Regions from separate parts of the Kitasatospora sp. NPDC050543 genome, predicted to be linked through region 3. Evidence: riboswitches for the same ligand, from Rfam matches in the RefSeq annotation. Region 3 holds a riboswitch; each other region holds the start of a gene.

Region 1 (3,303 bases), on a different contig from region 3:
GAAGTGGTCGGCGAGGTGGGTCTGGAAGAAGTAGTCCACGTAGCCGTGCACATAGAGCACGGCGCGCCTGGGCCCACCGGTGTCGGGGGCGAGCCTGCGGACCAGGGTCGCGCTGACGGCGCCCTCCTCGTCGGCGGCGAGCGGCAGTTCGGCGGCCTCGTAGGGGGCGCCCAGGATGTCTGTTCGGAACTCCACGGCCCGACTGTACTGGCTGGTACGCCCCTTCGCCGCCGCACCACGGACGGTGACGATGTGACGTCAGCGATAGTCGCGGCGGGCGGGGCCGTGGGGTGCCCGTCCGGGCCCCGCACGCGCTGCTCGCGTGCGGGGCCCGGACGGACGGCTCGGGTCACCGGGCCGCTCGGGTCGGCGGGCGGCTCGGGTCAGCGGGCGGGCACGCCGGTCAGGGGGCGGTGATGCCCGGCTGGGCGCCCGCGCCGAAGGCCCAGCCCTCGACATCGCCCGGGGCGGGGTCGTGGCTGCCCGCCCCGAAGGTGCTGTAGGACCAGGCGCCACCGTGCGCGGCGTGCCAGTACGACCAGTAGGCGGTGGCCGGGGCGCCGTTGCACGGGTTGGGCAGGGCGTTGATCCGGCACACCATGCCGGGGAAGCGCGGGTGGAAGGCGTAGCCGAAGCCGGCGCCGGTGAGGGCCGCGAGGCCGGTGGCGGGGTCGCCGGGGGCGCAGCCGGTCTGGATGCCACCGCCGAGGGCGGTGAAGTCGACGACGACGGTGACGCCGGAGGTGCCGGTGCAGGCGGCGGCCTGGGCGGCGGGCGCCGTGGTGACGGCGGTGCCGAGCAGACCGGCGGTCAGGGCGGCAGCGGCGGCGGCCGAGCCGAGGGTGCGGCGCAGCGGGCGGCGCGTCGGGGTGCGGGTGTCTCTCACGGGTGGGCCTTTCGGTGAGGTCGCTCGGGCGCGGGGCTGCGCAGGGGTCGGGCAGGCGGCGCGGGTGGTACGGGTAGTACGGGTAGTACGGGTAGTACGGCTGCCGGGTGGTCAGCTGCCGTTGGGGCAGGCGAGGGCCGGGGCGGCGGGGCGGGAACCGTGGGCGGTCAGCTCGGCGAGGCCCGTGCCGGCCAGGCCGAGCACCGCCTGGGTGGTGGCCCGGGGCGCGGTGGCCGCGTTGAAGCCGGTGCCGTCGTACGCGACCGCGCCGCGGTCGGCGGGCGCGGCGGCGCAGCCGAGCTGGAGCTTGGTGAGGTAGCTCCAGGCCTTGAGGCCCGCGCCGAGGCGCCCGGCGGAGAGCAGGGCCTGCGCGGCGAGCCCGGTGCTGTTGGCGTTGGCGGTGGCGGCCCCGGTGGCCGCGAAGCCGCCGTCGGCGCCCTGGTGGGCCGTCAGCCAGCCGAGGCCGGCCTGGGCCTTGGCCTGACGGCCGGTGGCGGCCAGCGCCTGGGCGGCGAGGGCGGTGGCGTCCACGTCGGAGGTGCAGGTCGGCTGGCCGAAGGAGAGCGGGTAGCCGCCGTCGGGGCACTGGCTGGCGGCGAGGAAGTCGGCGGCCTCGGCGGGGGCGCCGCCCGGGGTGCGGTCGAGGGCTATCAGGGCGAGGGACTGGCCGAAGGAGTTGCTGTAGTCGCCCCACTGGGAGCGGTCGGAGAAGCGTCCGCCGGTGCTCTGCAGGGAGCGCAGCCGGGCGGGGAGGTCGACCCCGCCGAAGGTGGTCGGGTCGCTGCCGCGGACCTCGGCGGCGAGCAGGAGCTTGGCCGTGGCGCCGGCGTACGCCTCGGTGGTGCCGTCGCCGAGGTAGCCGGTGAGGACTCCGGCTTGGCGAGCCAGGTGGTGGCCTTGGTGGCGTACTGGTCGCCGGTGCGGGAGGCGGCGAGGGCCAGCACGGCGTCGACGGTGAGGCCCTGGTCGGGGTAGGTCACACCGTTGAAGGTGGCCTCGAAGTGCTCGCCGTCGACGAGCTGGCGGGCGAGCCAGCCGGCGGCCGCGGCGTCGGGGCGGTGGGTGGTGGCGTCGGCGCCTGCGGGCGCGGCCTGCGCGGTGGCGGCGGGCAGCAGCGCGGTCAGGGCCAGGGCGGCGGCGAGCAGGGTGGTGGTCCGGTGACGGACGGGCATGGTGGGCCTCTCCGGGCCCGTGGCACAGCGCGCCCGGGCTGCCCCTGGCGGCCGGCAGCGCCGTGGGGAGATGCCCGGGGGCTCCGACCCGCGGACCGCGACGGGATTGGGGGAACCGCTACTCCGGCGATGGGCATTCGGGCTCGCCGCCGACCTGGGTCGGTGGTCCTACCGTTGCGGGTCAGCGCCGGATTTGGACCGGACTTCCCCCATTGTCGGATTCGTCATCATTTGTGACGCTTCATCATCCCGTTCGACCGGCGGACCGTCAAGTCCCTTGCCGTGGGCGGGAACCGGTACCACCGCGGGCTCGGGGGACGCCGTCCGCAGGATGCGGATCGGCGCTCCGAAGGCGGCCCGGTCCATGGCCCGGCGCAGGGCCTGGAGCAGCCTGGGGCCGGCCAGCAGGACGAGCGAGGCGTTGAGCACACCGCGCGGGAGGTCCCAGCCGAGCGAGGTGGTGGCGTAGAAGGCCGCGTACCGGTGCAGGTTGCCGAGCGGCCCGGCCTGCGGGTCGTAGGCGACCGCCGAGGCCGGGTCGATGCTGAGCGGCCAGAACCACAGGTTCATCACGATCCCGTAGCCGAAGCCCGCCACGACCGCGTAGCCGGCGAGCATCGCGACCTCCCGGCGCCCGCTCACCCGCCGGGGCAGCAGGCCCGCGCCCAGGCCCACCCAGGAGGCGGTGAGCATCTGGAACGGCAGCCAGGGGCCGATGCCGGAGGTGAGCAGCGCGGAGGCGAACATGGCGGTGCTGCCGAGCGCGAAGCCGAACGCCGGGCCCATCACCCGCCCGCCCAGGATGAAGATGACGAACATCGGCTCCAGCCCGGCGGTGCCCGCGCCCAGCGGGCGCAGCGCCGCGCCCACGGCGGCCAGTACGCCGAGCAGGGCGACGGCCTTGGCGTCGGCGGCGCCGTCCAGCAGTGCGGTGAGGACCACCGCGAGGACCAGCACGGTGAGGGCGGCGAACAGCCAGGGCGCGTCGCCCTCGTGTGCCACCTTGGAGTCACGGTCGGCCAGGAAGGGCCAGCCGAAGCCCGCGATGCCGACCAGGGTGGCGAGCAGCAGCGCGAGGACCGAGCGCGGGCCGAGCCGGGGAAGGTCCGGGGTACTGGCCGCCAGGTGCAGCCGGTGCGCGGGGTGGTCGGTCGGGGCGCTCATGTGCGCTCTCCCTCCAGGCCGGGCAGTACGGCGCGGACCTCGTCGACGGTGAGCAGCTCCGCGGGGGCCAGGATCTTGGCG
Region 2 (3,303 bases), on a different contig from region 3:
GACGCCGGCCGGGCGGCCGGCCCGGCCAGGGTGGCGCCGAGCGCCGCGAGCGCCGCCAGCGCGGCGCCACCCCGGCGGATCATCGCTCCGAGCCCTGGGTCCGACGGCGGCGGGCGTACCCTGCGCAGGCTCCGCCGGCCAGCAGCAGGGCGGTGGCGGCCGCCGCCACCGGCAGCGGCGAGGAGCCGGTCGAGGCGAGCGGGCCGCTGATACCCGTCGCGGTGACGGCGTAGTCCGTGCCCGAGTAGCCGGTACCACCGAGGTCGCCCGCGCCACCGGCGCCGCCGTTGCCCACGCTCAGGCCGCGCGGAGCGGGGCGCGAGGTGGTCGCGGACGGTACGGGCGTGCCGGTCACGGTGGGCACGCCGGGGGTGGGCGTGCCAGGGGCGGTGGTCGCCGTCGCCGGCGCGGAGGGGCCGGCAGTCGGGGTGGCCGAGGCCGTCGCCGAGGCCGAGGCCGTCGCAGTGGCCGTGGCGGTCGCCGAGGCCGTCGCAGTGGCCGTGGCGGTCGCGGACGCGGTCGCGGTGGCGGTCGGTGACGGGCTCGGTGCGGCGCAGCCGAGCGTCGGCAGGCCGATTGCGGCGCCGGCGCCGTCCACCGCGGCGAGCGGGACACCGGCGAGCGCGGGGATCGCCTGCGCGGTCGCCCGCAGCGTCGCGCCGTCCACCAGGGGCTTCTGGTAGCCGATCGCGCCCCGGTCCTCCGCCTTGCCCGTGCAGCCGATCTGCTGGGCGAGCAGCCAGGCCGCGCCCTTGTCGGCGGCGCCGGCGTGGCCGCCGGCCCGCAGCGCCTGGGTGGCCAGCGCGGTCGAGTTGGTGTTGGAGGCGGCCGTCGGGCCGGAGCCGCCGAAGCCGCCGTCCGGAGCCTGCCGGCTCTCCAGCCAGCCGAGGGCCTTCTCCGCCTCGGCCTTCCGGCCGACGGCCAGCAGCGCCTGGGCGACGATGCCGGTGCCGTCCGCGTCGGAGCCGCAGTTGGCGGGCCTGTCGGGGAAGGCGACCGGGAAGCCGCCGTCGGCGCACTGGCTGGCGAGCAGGAAGTCCACCGCCGGCTGCGGGACGGCCTGCGCGCCGCGGCGCTCCAGCGCGAGCAGCGCGAGGGACTGCGAGAAGGTGTTGGAGTAGTCGGAGACCTCCTCGCCGCCGAAGGTGAAGTGGTCGGTGTAGCGGCCGTTCGGCTGGAGGCGGCCGGCGAGCGTGGCGAGCAGGTCGAGCTGTCCGAACGCGGCCGGGTCGCGGTGCTGGGTCTCGGCGACCAGGGCGAGCTTGGCGGCGGAGCCGGCGCTCACGTCTCCCGGGGTGTCACCCGTGATGTACGAGGAGGCGTTGGCGGCGAGCCAGTCGGTGGCCGCGGCGCTCTCGCCCTTCCCGGCGCCGACGGCGGACAGGGCCAGCACCAGGTCGGCGGTGAGGCCGAAGTCCGGCCCGAACGGGCTCTCCACGTGGGTGCCGCCGGTGAGTTGACGGCCCGCCCAGCCGGCTGCCGCAGAGGCGGCGTCGGCCGGCACGGCGGTGGACGGCAGGGCGGAGGCCGGTGCCGTGGGCACGGCGACGGCGGCCGCCGCGGCGGCGACCAGCAGGGCGGCGGCGATGTGGGATGTTCTGCGCACGGGAACTCCTGGGGGCGTCTCCTGGACGCACCCCGGCGGTGACGCGCACGGCCTGGCGGCAACGGCGTCAGCACCAGGCATCGTCCCGTAGACCACGACGGATGAGAGCCGGTTACCCGGGCAGGCGATCGGGCTCGCCGCGGACGACACCTGGGTGCCGCGCGGCCCACCGTTGCGGGTCAGCGCCGGAATTCGACCGGACTTCCCCTGCCAGAGCGAGTCGAACGGTACTGCCGCCGGGCCCCGGTCTCAATCCCGGCGGCCGTTATGTGACACGCCCCACGTCCTGGGGTGCAGTCGCCGGGCGGGCACGCTCGCAGGGGCGCCGGACAAGGGAGGTGATCCGACGTCAGGGTCCGGACGCCTTCCGTCCGGCGGACCGGGCCGGCCGACGGCGGGTCCGGGTGTTCGCGCGGCACGGCGGCGGCACGGCGGCTCGCCGCCCTGCGGGAGTGGCGGTAGCGCGAGTCGGCCGCCCGCGCGCGCTGTCGTGTGCGCCGGGCGCGGGCTGCGGCCTCACCCGTTCCCGCCTGGCCTTTTGCAAGCCAACGGATCCGGTGACCGGCCGGATCGCCGGGCATCGACCCCGGCAGTGTGGCTTCGTCGCCCGGCCGGCCCGGGCGTGAGGGCCGGCCGGGCGACGGCGGCGGGTTCAGCCGTCGAGGCTGTCCAGGAAGCCGACCAGGGCCTCGTTGACGTCCTTCGGCCGCTCCTGCTGGGTCCAGTGTCCGCAGTCGGGCAGCCAGCGGACCTCCCGCAGCCCGGGGACGAAGTCCGCCAGCTCGGCCAGCCCCGCCCTGGCGTGCGGGCTGGAGACCACCAGGTCCTTCTCCCCCACGATCAGCAGCGCCGGCGGCGTGATGCGGGCCGCGTGCCAGGCCGCCGTGAGCTCCCAGTTGCGGTCCAGGTTGCGGTACCAGTGCAGCGGCTGGGTGAAGCCGTTGGGCTCGAACTCGGCCGTGAAGACGGCGATGTCCTCCTCGGTGAGCCAGTCGGGCAGCGCGGTCGGGTCGCGGAAGAGGTCGAGGAAGCCGCCGCCCTCCGGCACCAGCGGCGGGGCGTCCGCGCCGAGCACGGCCGATCCGGCCAGCAGCCGCCGGAACGTCGTCGGGATGTCCCGGGCCAGTTCGGCCTCGGGCAGGTCCGGCTGCTGGAAGTAGAGCATGTAGTAGGAGTCGCCGAGCAGTTCGCGCAGCACCGTGGTCGAGGCGCGCGGGCCCCGGCGGAACGGCGGCACCGAGAGCCCGACGACACCCCGCACCACGTCCGGGCGCAGCATCGCGGTGTGCCAGGCGACCGGAGCACCCCAGTCGTGGCCGACCACCACCGCCCGCTCCTCCCCGAGCGCGTGCACCAGGCTGATCACGTCGCCGGTGAGGTGCAGGATGCTGTACTGGTCGACCTCCTCCGGCCCGCCCGTGCGGCCGTAGCCGCGCTGGTCCGGTGCGACGGCGTGGTACCCGGCCTCGGCGAGCGCGGTCAGCTGATGGCGCCAGGAGTACCAGCTCTCGGGGAAGCCGTGCAGCAGAAGCACCAGCGGGCCGGCGCCGGCCTCGGCGATGTGCATCTTCAGACCGCCGGCCGTCTCGACGAATCGGTGCGAGATGAAGGTCATTGACGCTCCCTCGGTAGTCGTGCCACGGGCCGTCGGCGGCGGCCCGGGGTCAGGTCTACCTCATTCGGCGGCCCGGTTGAAG
Region 3 (3,303 bases):
ACCGGGCAGGCCCGGGGCCGGGCGGGCCGACGGCCCGGCAGGACCGCCACCGCCCACCCCGGATGACACCGGCTCAGTGTCCGGCGCCGGTGCCCTTCGCCCTCGACAGCAGGGCGTCCTTGGCGTAGTCGGAGAGCGCGGGCGCGGCCGCCGCCGCCAGCGGGTCCGCCAGGCCCGCGCCCTGCTTGAGCGTGCCGGCCACCGTGAAGTAGCCGTACCGCCCGACGTAGCCGTGCGTCTCCGAACAGCCGGACTCGGTGCAGAACGGGCCCACGCCCTGACCGGGCAGGCCCTGGATGGCACCGATGTGCTTGGCGAGGGCCACGTCGGCGGTCGCCTTGTTGTCGAAGACGGCGATCCCGATGGTGACGGCGCTGTCGCCCGAGACGTACGTCGCCCGGACGAGTGAGCGGCAGGCCTCGTCGCTGATCGCCTTGCCCAGACCGCCGGTGGTGGCCTTGGAGCACGGCGTGGTGATGCCGGTGCCCTTGCGGGTCCAGACCTTCCCGTCGATGGTGCGGGTCTGGTCCGCGAAGAGCACCGCGGGGTCGACCGGCGCCTTGTCGGTGCCGGCGTCCGAGATGAACGTCACCGGGTCGGCGGACGGCGTGCCCGGGCTGCTGGCCGCGGTGGTCGGCTTGGTGTCGCCGCCCTTGTCGCCCTTGTCGGTCATCATCAGGCCGGCCGCCACCCCGCCGCCGACCAGCACCAGAGCCAGCGCCGTGGCGCCGATCCAGAGCTTGCGGCGCTTACGGGACTCGCTCTCGTGCCGGTCCGCCAGCGCGGCCCAGTCCGGCTCGCCCAGCGCCGGCGCGGGCGGGCCCGGCTGCCACTGCTGCGGCTGCGGCTGGACGGGCTGCGGCACCGTCGGCGGGATCTGCTGCTGCGGCGGGACCTGCTGCCCCGGCGCCGTCTGCCCGTACGGCACCGGCGGCGGCCCGAAGCCCCCGACCGGCGGCGGCGCAGGCTGCTGACCGCCCTGCCCGGCCACCGGAGGGGCGGGCTGCGGCGCCTGGGGTACGGGAGGCTGCCCCTGCGGCGGCTGACCCTGCGGCAGCGGCCCCGCCGCCCCCGGCTGCTGACCCTGCACCGGCTGTGCGGGCTGACGCGTCCACTCGGCCGGTACGCCCGTTCCCTCGCTCATGAGGCGAGATCGTATGGCATGCCCATCGGGAGCGGCCCAACCGGTAACCAATCCGTTCCCAAATCCGGACCCGCCGGGGCCGCCGGGCCCGCGCCCCCACACCGCCGGTTATCACCCCGACACGCCACGCTGCACAACATGTGGGTGCAACATCGGGGTGGCACCACTAGATGTATGCTCACTCCTGCTGTCGAACGCAGGGGAACCCGGTGGGAGTCCGGGACTGCCCCGCAGCGGTGTGCGGGGGGCCGATGCCGTCCCCGCGAGTCCGAATACCTGCCGACGGCGTGCCACACGGCTTCCCCGCAGAGGCCTTGAAGCACGGAAACACTTCCGGACCTCGCGGGCGGGCCGGGGGATGACACCGTTGCGCGACGCCTCCCGGCGTACGCGCCGTGCTCCCCTGCCCGCACCGGTCCGGTGATCTTGAGTCGTCCGCCGCCCGATCGCCGCCAGGAGAGAGCGCCTTGACCATCGCTGCCTCAGTCGCCCTGCCCAACCAGGGCACCAGCACCGCCCCCGCCGACCGGCCCGACCCCGGTGCGGCGCTCCTCCGGCTGCTCACCGACCGCAGCGTCGACCTCCCCGAGGTCGACCCCGGCCACGTCGCCGCCGCCGCACTGCGCGGCCGGCACGCCGGCTCCGACTTCGCCGAGCTGCGCGGACTCGCCGTGGAGGCCGCGGCCTCGATGATCGCCGAGGACCCGCAGTACTCCAAGCTGGCCGCCCGCCTGCTCGCACTGGAGATCTCGGACGAGGCGATCGGCCAGGGCGCGGTGTCCTTCGCCGCCTCGATCGCGGTCGGCCACGCCGAGGGCCTGATCGGCGACACCACCGCCGCGTTCGTCGCCAAGCACGCCGACGCCCTGGACGCGCTGATCGACCAGCGCGGCGACGACCGCTTCGAGTACTTCGGCCTGCGCACCGTGCAGTCCCGCTACCTGCTGCGCCACCCGATCACCCGCAAGGTCATCGAGACCCCGCAGCACTTCCTGCTCCGCGTCGCAGCCGGCCTGGCGGTCGGCGACAACGAGCAGTCGGTGCGCGAGGTGGCCGAGCTGTACGCGCTGATGAGCGCGCTCTCCTACCTGCCGTCCTCGCCGACGCTCTTCAACTCGGGCACCAAGCACCCGCAGATGTCCAGCTGCTACCTGCTGGACTCCCCGCTGGACAACCTGGACTCGATCTACTCGCGCTACGCGCAGATCGCCCGGCTCTCCAAGCACGCCGGCGGCATCGGCCTGTCCTACTCGCGCATCCGCTCGCGCGGCTCGCTGATCCGCGGCACCAACGGCAAGTCCAACGGCATCGTGCCGTTCCTGCGCACCCTGGACTCCTCGGTCGCCGCCGTCAACCAGGGCGGCCGGCGCAAGGGCGCGGCCTGCGTCTACCTGGAGACCTGGCACGCGGACGTCGAGGAGTTCCTGGAGCTGCGCGACAACACCGGTGAGGAGGCGCGGCGTACCCACAACCTGAACCTCGCGCACTGGATCCCGGACGAGTTCATGCGCCGCGTCAACGCGGGCACCGACTGGTCGCTGTTCTCCCCCGCCGACGTGCCCGAGCTGGTCGACCTGTGGGGCGCCGACTTCGACGCCGCGTACCTGAAGGCCGAGGCCGAGGGCAAGGCCGTGCGCACCATCCCCGCGCAGACCCTGTACGCCCGGATGATGCGCACCCTGGCGCAGACCGGCAACGGCTGGATGACCTTCAAGGACGCCTCCAACCGCGCCGCCAACCAGACCGCCGTCCCCGGCCGGACCGTCCACTCCTCCAACCTCTGCACGGAGATCCTGGAGGTCACGGACGACTCCGAGACCGCGGTCTGCAACCTCGGCTCGGTGAACCTGGGCGCCCACGTGGCCCCCGGCGCCACCCCCGCCGACCTGCTGGGCGCGATGGACTGGGACCGGCTGGACGCCACCGTGCGCACCGCCGTCACCTTCCTCGACCGCGTGGTGGACATCAACTTCTACCCGACCCCCGAGGCCGGCGCCTCCAACTCGCGCTGGCGCCCGGTGGGCCTGGGCGTGATGGGCCTCCAGGACGTCTTCTTCAAGCTGCGGATCGACTTCGACTCCGCCGAGGCCAAGCAGCTCTCCACGCTGATCGCCGAGCGCATCATGCTGGTCGCCTACGAGCGCTCCAGCGAGCTGGCC
Region 4 (3,303 bases), on a different contig from region 3:
GCTCGACCCGGGCGGCCTGTGCCTGCATCGCCTGGGCGCGGCCGATCTCGGCGCCGTCGGCGGTGACGAAGGAGTTGAGCGACATGTTCTGCGCCTTGAACGGCGCGACACTGACACCCTGCCGGGCCAGCCACCGGCAGATCCCGGCGGTCACCACGCTCTTCCCGGCGTCCGAGGTGGTCCCGGCGACCAGCAGCGCCCCGCTCATACGTCTCCCTCATTCGCTGCGGCCCGGGCGGCCCGGGCCAGTACGGCCACGGCCAGGGTGGTCATGGCCAGGGCGGCCACGGCCAGGGGCCTCGTACCCGGGTGTCCGGTCGGTGATACCGCGTTGCCCGCGGCGCGGCCGGCGGTGGCGCGGCGCGGGGCCGGTGCGGCGGTGTGCGCGGTGCCCGCCGAGCCGGCTGATGCGCCCGTGCTCCGGCGGGGCGCGGCGTGCGCGCCCGGCTGAGCGGGTGCTCCGGCCGCTGCTGCCGCTGGTGCCACCGCTGCCGTCGCTTCCCTCGCTCCCGTCGGCGGTACGCCGAGCGTTCGCGCCGAGGCGGCGGCCAGGCGCAGCGTGCCGTGCCCGGCGACGCTGACGGCCAGGGCCAGCAGGCCGACCCGGCGGGAGAGCAGGCAGGCCCGTTCGATGTCGTCCACCGTCACCGGGCGCAGCTCGGCGCCGAGCACGGGCCGGTGCTCGACCCGCTCGCCGTAGCGCAGGGTGCCGCCCAGACGCACGCCCAGCGCGCCGGCGAAGGCCGCCTCGGCCTGGCCCGCGTTGGGGCTGGGGTGGGCGGAGCCGTCGCGGTGCCAGACCCGCCAGGCGGTGCCGGGCTCCGGCGCGGCACACACCGTCAACAGCGCGGTGAGCCGGGCGCCGGGCCAGCCGGCCACGTCGTCCAGCCGCGCGGAGGCCCAGCCGAAGCGCCGGTAGCGCGCCGAGCGGTGCCCGACCATGGCGTCCAGGGTGTTGACGGCCCGGAACGCCAGCAGCCCGGGCGTACCCGCGAACGCGCCCCAGACCAGGGCGTTCACCACCGCGTCGGCGGTGTTCTCGGCCACCGACTCCACCACCGCGCGGGCGATCTGCTGCTCGTCCAGCGCGCTCGGGTCCCGCCCGCACAGGTGCGGCAGCCGCTCGCGGGCCGCGGTGAGGTCACCGGCTGTCAGGGCCCGCCCGATGGTGCGGGCCTCGCGGGTGAGCGAGGTGCCGCCGAGCACCGTCCAGGTCGCGGCGGCGGCGAGTGCGGCCCGGCCGGCGGCGCCGCGTCCGAGCGTCCGCTCGGCGGCCACCGCGCCGGCGGCGACGGCACCGACGCAGACCGCCGTGTACGCCGCCCCGGCCGCGCGTGCGTCACGCCAGAGGAGCTTCTCCAGCCGCCCGGCCGCGTTGCCGAAGGCGGCCACCGGGTGACCGCGCCGGGGGTCGGCGAAGCGGGCGTCGGCGAGGTGGCCGGCGACGACGCCCAGGGCGAAGGCGGCCCCGCGGGTCAGCCGGCGCACGGCGGAACGGGGACGGCTGCGGGAACGGCCGGGGGTACGCAGGCGAGGCCGATGAGGACGGGGACAGCGGGGACAGCGGGGACGGCGGGGCGGCCGGCGTGGGCGTACGGCGGTGGCCGGTGGGCGGCCCGGGCAGCCTGCATGGCGTGCGTGTCCTCACTCAGGGTCCGCGCCCTGGATCGACGTCACGGGGGCTAGAGTCTCCTGGCTTCCGGGTTCTGACGCACTCTCGGGCCTTCCAGCTGTACGCCGTGGCCGTGCTTCGAGCGTGCTCCCCGGTGACAGTGGCGGGACCGCGCCGGATTCGCACCGGCTTCCTCTACATGCCTCCGTATGGCTGAAGGATCCCATCACGCGGTTCGAGGGGGAGTCAACCAAGGTCACGGAGGGGTTGGTCACACGTCACCCGGGCGTGCACCCGGGCTCGCGTGCCCGGGCTCGCGTGCCCGGGCTCGCGTGCCCGGGCACGCGCGCCGGCCGCCGCGGCCGGCCGCGCGTGGCGCGGACCGCAGGCCCGCGGGGTGGGCGGCCGGTGCCGGAATCGGTTGATCATCCAAGCCTGACGGACCGGCAGGTACGCAGGTCGGGCATGAGCTACTCGCGTAGCTTGTGCTCGGCGCCGGAAACCGTCGCTACCTCCGAGTAGAACAACCGTCGCGCCATCGGGATTCATGGGATCGCACAATCGCCCAGTGAGGCCCCCTGCTGCGCTTCGTGCGTTCGGCGCCTGGGGACACGCCTGCCGGGGCCCGTACGGTCGTGTCCCATGCGACGCAGACAGCCTCCCGTGACACCGGTGCCCTTCTCGCCCGCGGCGGCCAGGGCGCACCGCGCCGGGCTGGGCCTGACCCCCCAGCAGGTGGCGGAGGGCATGGCCGCGCACGGGGTCCGACTGCTGCCGTCCCACGTCCTCGGTTGGGAGAGCGGCGAGGTCCGGCCCTCGGAGGAGGAGTTCGTCGCCCTCGCCCGCGCGCTGTGGTGCCCCGCCGTGCAGCTGATGGGCGCCCGGCCCGCCAGCCTGCGCGACTTCCGGGTGGCCCGCGAGCTCAGCCAGGAGCAGGCCGCCCGCCGGATCGGCGTCTCGGACCGCACCTACGAGCAGGCCGAGAGCTCCGGCAGGTGGACCGGCGACGAGGAGCAGACGTACTCCCTCGCCCAGGCCCTGGGGCTGACCCTGCGGGACCTGCTCACGGTGACGGGGCGCCGGGAGGAGCTGGACCAGCGGCTCCGGCAGTGCATCGACGGACGCTGGCAGGCGCAGGCCAGGGCGATAGGACGGATCGTCCCCGTCCCCCGGGAGGCACTGTCGAAGGTGCTGACGGTGATTCAGGGCGAGTACCAGCTCTCCTCCCACTGGGGCGCGGGCAGCTGGGGCTCCTCCTCCCTGGCCCGGGTGGAGCCGGCCCAGCCGACCCAGCCGATCACGGAGCGCTTCTGGGAGCTCCTGGCCCGCGAGGACACCGGCATCCCCGTCTGATCCGCCCGCCTCTCCCTGCCTGCCCCCGAACCCCCGCCGCCTCGGCCCGCTTCCCGCGCCCCCAACCTCCCGTCCCCGCCTCCCGTCCCGCGCCCCCACGTCCGGCGCCGTGCCCCGGACGGCCCCGCACCGGTGGCCCCGCGCCCCGCGGAGAAGTGGACTGGGAAGCACCGGCCAGTCCGCGATCAGCAGAGCGGGGAGCGATATGCGTTGGGGAACCGCAGCCGTCGTGGCGGCTGCCGTCGTCGGCACCGGCATCGCCGTGCTGGCGCTGGGGCGCAAGGTGTCCGACCGGGTGGTCCTTCCGGGAGTCACCGCCCGCCGCCGCCGCGCGGGGG

Evidence for each region. A riboswitch is a leader RNA that binds a small molecule or an ion and turns the genes downstream of it on or off. The one in region 3 is predicted to bind cobalamin.
Region 1: another riboswitch for cobalamin. It lies ahead of ACIBH3_RS27050 (hypothetical protein); the one in region 3 lies ahead of ACIBH3_RS00705 (ribonucleoside-diphosphate reductase subunit alpha).
Region 2: another riboswitch for cobalamin. It lies ahead of ACIBH3_RS27025 (prenyltransferase/squalene oxidase repeat-containing protein); the one in region 3 lies ahead of ACIBH3_RS00705 (ribonucleoside-diphosphate reductase subunit alpha).
Region 4: another riboswitch for cobalamin. It lies ahead of ACIBH3_RS11810 (cobalamin biosynthesis protein); the one in region 3 lies ahead of ACIBH3_RS00705 (ribonucleoside-diphosphate reductase subunit alpha).

Annotation. Positions count from the first base shown of each region.
Region 1 covers NZ_JBITGZ010000026.1:79,492-82,794, reverse strand. The annotation lists gene ACIBH3_RS27070 (alpha/beta hydrolase) at 1-195, opposite strand, end outside; gene ACIBH3_RS27065 (flagellar hook-length control protein FliK) at 404-886, opposite strand; gene ACIBH3_RS27060 (hypothetical protein) at 998-1,417, opposite strand; partial or broken gene ACIBH3_RS27055 (hypothetical protein) at 1,430-1,537, opposite strand; gene ACIBH3_RS27050 (hypothetical protein) at 1,537-2,058, opposite strand; cobalamin riboswitch at 2,169-2,299, opposite strand; partial or broken gene ACIBH3_RS27045 (ECF transporter S component) at 2,395-3,222, opposite strand; gene ACIBH3_RS27040 (ABC transporter ATP-binding protein) at 3,219-3,303, opposite strand, start outside.
Region 2 covers NZ_JBITGZ010000026.1:72,477-75,779, reverse strand. The annotation lists gene ACIBH3_RS27030 (hypothetical protein) at 1-83, opposite strand, end outside; gene ACIBH3_RS27025 (prenyltransferase/squalene oxidase repeat-containing protein) at 80-1,606, opposite strand; cobalamin riboswitch at 1,708-1,862, opposite strand; gene ACIBH3_RS27020 (alpha/beta fold hydrolase) at 2,259-3,221, opposite strand.
Region 3 covers NZ_JBITGZ010000001.1:170,056-173,358, forward strand. The annotation lists gene ACIBH3_RS00700 (hypothetical protein) at 74-1,144, opposite strand; cobalamin riboswitch at 1,302-1,443, shown strand; gene ACIBH3_RS00705 (ribonucleoside-diphosphate reductase subunit alpha) at 1,612-3,303, shown strand, end outside.
Region 4 covers NZ_JBITGZ010000007.1:234,373-237,675, forward strand. The annotation lists gene ACIBH3_RS11805 (cobyric acid synthase) at 1-208, opposite strand, end outside; partial or broken gene ACIBH3_RS11810 (cobalamin biosynthesis protein) at 532-1,479, opposite strand; cobalamin riboswitch at 1,665-1,852, opposite strand; gene ACIBH3_RS11815 (helix-turn-helix domain-containing protein) at 2,276-2,965, shown strand; gene ACIBH3_RS11820 (prolyl oligopeptidase family serine peptidase) at 3,171-3,303, shown strand, end outside.